2 regions of the Streptomyces sp. NPDC051776 genome follow, and region 2 is predicted to be linked to the other one. Evidence: riboswitches for the same ligand, from Rfam matches in the RefSeq annotation. Region 2 holds a riboswitch; the other holds the start of a gene.

Region 1 (2,388 bases), on a different contig from region 2:
CCAGCCGTCGACGACGAAGGACAGGACGCCGACCCGGGGGGCGTCGTCGCCGAACAGCGACAGCACCCGCACCTCCGGCACCTCCGCCAGACCTTCCCGAACCCGCGCGACCAGCGCCTGCTCGCGTTCCACGAGGGCGTCGAAACCCGCCTCGGTCAGCGCCTTGCAGGCCGAGGCGATCGCGTAGGCGCCGATGACGTTGGGCGAACCGGCCTCGTGCCGCGCCGCCGTCGTGTGCCACTCCACGTCGACGCCACCGTCCGAGCGGCGGGCGACCGTACGGCTCGCGCCACCACCCGCGAGGTACGGCTCGGCCTCCCGCAGCCAGTCGGCCCGCCCGGCGAGGACGCCCGAGCCGAACGGCGCGTACAGCTTGTGCCCGGAGAAGGCCACCCAGTCCACGTCCGACTCCGCGATGTCCACGGGGTGGTGGGGGGCGAGCTGGGCGGCGTCGAGCACGATGCGCGCGCCATGGGCGTGAGCGGCGGCGGTCAACTCCCGTACGGGCCACAGCTCGCCGGTGACGTTCGACGCACCCGTCACGCACACCAGCGCCGGGCCATGCGGCTCCCTGGCCGCGAGGGCCCGCTCCAGCGTCTCGACGGCCTGCCGGGGCGTGCGCGGCGCGTCGAGGACGGAGACCTCGTCACCCGAGGCCTGCTGCCAGGGGAGCAGGGACGCGTGGTGCTCGGTTTCGAAGACGAACACCTGCGTGCCCTGCGGGAGCACGGATGCCAGCAGGTTGAGCGAGTCGGTGGTGGAGCGGGTGAAGACCACCTGGTCGTCCGCCCGGCAGCCGAGGAACTCGGCGACGGCGGCACGGCTGTTCTCGAAGAGGTCGGTGGACAGCTGCGACAGATAGCCGGCGCCGCGATGGACGCTGCCGTAGTACGGGGCGTAGGCGGCGACGTCGTCCCACACCCGCTGCAGTGCGGGTGCGCTGGCCGCGTAATCCAGGGCGGCGTAGCTGACTTCGCCGCCGGTGACGAGCGGCACCAGGACGTCCCGTCCGAGCACGGGCAGCGGGGCACCCACGGTGGGCGCGGGACAGCAGGCCTCGGAGGCGGGGTCATCGGCGGCAACGGCGGTAGGGGTGGCGGCAGCAGGGCGCACGGACATGGCGGAATCTCCCGGTGGAAAAGGTGAAAGGCTTCAAGGACGCACGCGTCGGGCAGAACAGGCGCCGGCGTACGGAATGCGCCTCGACGCGCGGACGATCACCGCACGGAGGCAGAGAGAACGGGCCGCAGCCCTCGTGCCGGCCCCTCCAGGGTTTGCCCGCTCGCCGTCCTGGTACGGCCGTCTGCTGCGTGGCCGGATCAGCCGAGTAGGCGCAACCACGAGGCAGATCCGGCGCCTTGCATCCGACCGCACCAGGACGCCTCGCTACCGGGCAGACCTTGGCGGGGGCGGCACTAGCGCATTCGCTGATTCACGGAAGATCTCCCTCGACAACCCAGGATCCCTGGCGAGGGATCCGCGCTTGCCGCAGACCTCGCTGCCTGCGGCCCGGTCATCACCCGGGGCACCCCGCCACGGAAGGAGGGTTGCCGGACAGCGGGCCGGGGCCTGTGTCGCTGTCACTCGTGACCTGCCGAGCATCATGCCACAGGGACGCGATCGCGCAGGCCGCTGTCCGATACGTGGACAGCGGCCCGCGTCGCCAGCCTGTGACGTCGGCTTGCATCACACCATTCGCGGAGCCGAACTGCCCCGCGCCGCTCAGCCGTTGGTGGCCCCGACCCAGCGCTCCAGCGTCCGCCGCGCCGCACCGGAGTCGATGGACTCGGCGGCCCGCCCCATCGCGTCCGCGATCTGGTCGTTGAGCGGCGCGTCCTGCGGATGCAGGGCGACCAGCGCCGCGGCCGAGTTGAGCAGCACCGCGTCCCGTACGGGCCCGGTCTCGCCCGCCAGCAGCCGCCTGGCGACATCGGCGTTGTACGAGGCGTCGGCGCCGCGCAGAGCCTCCACGGGCACCAGGTCGATCCCGATGTCGCGGGGGTCGAAGGTCTCCTGCCGGACGATCCCGTCCCGGACCACCCACACCTGTGACGTGGCGGTGGTGGTCAGCTCGTCCAGCCCGTCGTCGCCGCGGAAGACGAGCGCCGACGAGCCGCGTTCGGCCAGGACGCCCGCCACGATGGGCGCCATGCGCTGGTCGGCCACTCCGGTGGCCTGCGCACGGACCTTGGCCGGATTGGTCAGCGGACCGAGGAAGTTGAACGTCGTGGCGATCCCCAGTTCGCGCCGCGCGGGGGCCACATGGCGCAGCGCGGGGTGAAACTTCACCGCGAAGCAGAAGGTGATCCCGGCCTCGCCTGCGACCTCGACCACGCGCTGCGGCGACAGATCGAGGTTGACGCCCAGCTTCTCCAGGACGTCGGAGGC
Region 2 (2,388 bases):
GCATCGACGACCTGCTCATCGGTGACGTCCTCGACCGCACCGCCCGTACGGCGGCAGATGTCGAGCACGTACGGTCCGTCGGCCGGGTTGCCGATGGCGAGCGACTTGGCGATGGTGTCCGGCTTGACGGGCCGTACGACGTCGTGGCCGTCCTTGAACGCCCGCGACACCGGGGAGCAGCCCTCCGCCTGGGCACCGAAGATCTTGTACGGCTTGTCCTCGACGAGCCCGAGCTCGATCAGCTCCTTCAGCCCCTTGTCGATCTTCGTGAGCTGGGAGCCCGAGGCGATCGGGATCACGATGTTGTCCGGGATGCGCCAGCCGAGTTGCTCCGCGATCTCGTACGCCAGGGTCTTCGACCCCTCGCCGTAGTACGGGCGCAGATTGACGTTGACGAAGCCCCAGCCCTCGCCGGCAGGGTCGCCGATCAGCTCGCTGCAGAATCGGTTCACGTCGTCGTACGTGCCCTCGATGCCGACCAGTTCACCGCCGTAGACCGCGGCCATGACGACCTTGCCCGCCTCCAGGTCGTGCGGGATGAACACACAGGAGCGGAAGCCGGCGCGGGCGGCCGCGGCGCCGACCGCGCCCGCGAGGTTGCCCGTGGAGGAGCAGGACAAGGTGGTGAAGCCGAAGGCCCGCGCGGCCTCGACGGCGATGGCGACGACGCGGTCCTTGAACGAGTGGGTCGGGTTCCCGGAGTCGTCCTTGACGTGCAGGCCACCGCTGACGCCCAGCTCACGGGCGAGGTTGTCGGCCTGCACGAGCTTGGTGAGACCGGGGTTCAGGTTCGGCTTGCCCGCCACGTCCTCGGGGACGGGCAGCAGTGGGGCGTACCGCCAGAGGTTGCCGGGCCCGGCCTCGATGCGCTTCCGCAGGCCCTCGGGGTCACCGCTCGGCAGGTCGTACGCCACCTCGAGCGGCCCGAAACACGCCTGGCACGCGAAGATCGGGCCGAGCGGGAAGCGTTCGCCGCACTCACGGCAGGACAACGCGGCGGCGGGTCCGAGCGAGACGGAGTCGGTGCTGCTTGCAACGGTTTGCACAGCCATGGAGGCGAGGCCCTTTCTCCTCATCTTCCCCGTGGCGGACTTCGCCACGAGACGGAATTGGCACCTTCCCGAGCCGGGAGCCTCGCCGCGGGATGCACGAGACCGACTGGAGGGTTGCCGGGGCTTCAACGGGCCGTTCCCTCTGCCCCTCTGGATGAGCGGTGTGGCTCCGGGCGGCAGCCCGGGCATTTGTCTGCGCCCACCCCGACATGAAGTGGACACGTGCGTTGTTCAAGACTGTAACGGACGGGGCGGACGGTTGAGATAGTCGTCCGAACCGCGAGACGGATCACGGATCCGGCCGGACACGGATCACGGATCCGACCGATCCGCGATCGATCACGCCCGGCCCGGGTCCGGGCTGGAGCATCGCACACGGGCCCGTACGGGTCCCAGGCACCCAGGGAGAGACGCAGACGTGCTGGAAGAGGTGGAGCACTGGCTGGAGCACCGCTCCTGGTCGGCCGCCGACCGTCCGCTGAGCCGGCTCCTGGCCGCCAAGCGGAACGCGGGGGCGGCGGGGACGGTCAGCGTCGTGCTCCCGGCCCTCGACGAGGAGGCCACGGTCGGTCCGATCGTCGAGACGATACGGCGCGAGCTGATGAGCGAGGCCGTACCGCTGGTCGACGAGCTGGTGGTCATCGACTCCGGCTCCACCGACCGTACGGCCGAGGTGGCCGCGGCGGCCGGGGCCTGCGTCGTGCACCGCGACACGATCCTGCCGCGGCTCCCCGCGGAACCCGGCAAGGGCGAGGTGCTGTGGCGCTCGCTGCTGGTCACGAGCGGCGAAATCGTCTGCTTCGTGGATGCGGACCTGCGCGCCTTCTCGGCGAGCTTCGTCTCCGGGATCGTCGGACCTCTGCTGACCGAACCGGACGTCCAGCTGGTCAAGGCGATGTACGACCGCCCGCTGAGCGAGGGCGGCGCGCTTGAGTCCGGGGGCAACGGAGCGGCGGCCGGGGGCGGCGCACGTGAGTCAGGGGGCAACGGAGCGGAGCAGGGCCGCCGGCTCGGTCCCGCCGAGCAGGGCGGCCGCGTCACCGAGCTGGTGGCCCGCCCCCTGCTCAACCTCCACTGGCCGCGGCTTGCGGGCTTCGTGCAACCGCTCGGCGGCGAGTACGCGGTGCGGCGGTCGTTGCTGGAGCAGCTCCCGTTTCCCGTCGGCTACGGCGTAGAACTGGCGATGCTGATCGACGCACTCGACCTGGCCGGGCTCGACGCGCTGGCCCAGGTCGACGTCGGCGTACGGCTGCACCGTCACCAGGACGGTCAGGCGCTGGGGAGGATGGCGGCGACGATCTACCGCACGGCCCAGGCACGGCTGGCGCGCGGGCAC

Evidence for each region. Region 2 has a riboswitch for S-adenosylmethionine ahead of thrC (threonine synthase). Riboswitches for the same ligand answer to the same signal wherever they lie in the genome.
Region 1: linked by a shared signal. The riboswitch ahead of AB0M26_RS07845 (aminotransferase class V-fold PLP-dependent enzyme) and the one ahead of thrC (threonine synthase) in region 2 are both predicted to bind S-adenosylmethionine.

What each region holds. Positions count from the first base shown of each region.
Region 1 is NZ_JBFAYQ010000006.1:141,733-144,120, forward strand. It holds gene AB0M26_RS07845 (aminotransferase class V-fold PLP-dependent enzyme) at 1-1,119, opposite strand, end outside; SAM riboswitch class IV at 1,475-1,592, opposite strand; gene trpD (anthranilate phosphoribosyltransferase) at 1,723-2,388, opposite strand, start outside.
Region 2 is NZ_JBFAYQ010000025.1:101,491-103,878, forward strand. It holds gene thrC (threonine synthase) at 1-1,052, opposite strand, end outside; SAM riboswitch class I at 1,070-1,213, opposite strand; gene AB0M26_RS20155 (glucosyl-3-phosphoglycerate synthase) at 1,471-2,388, shown strand, end outside.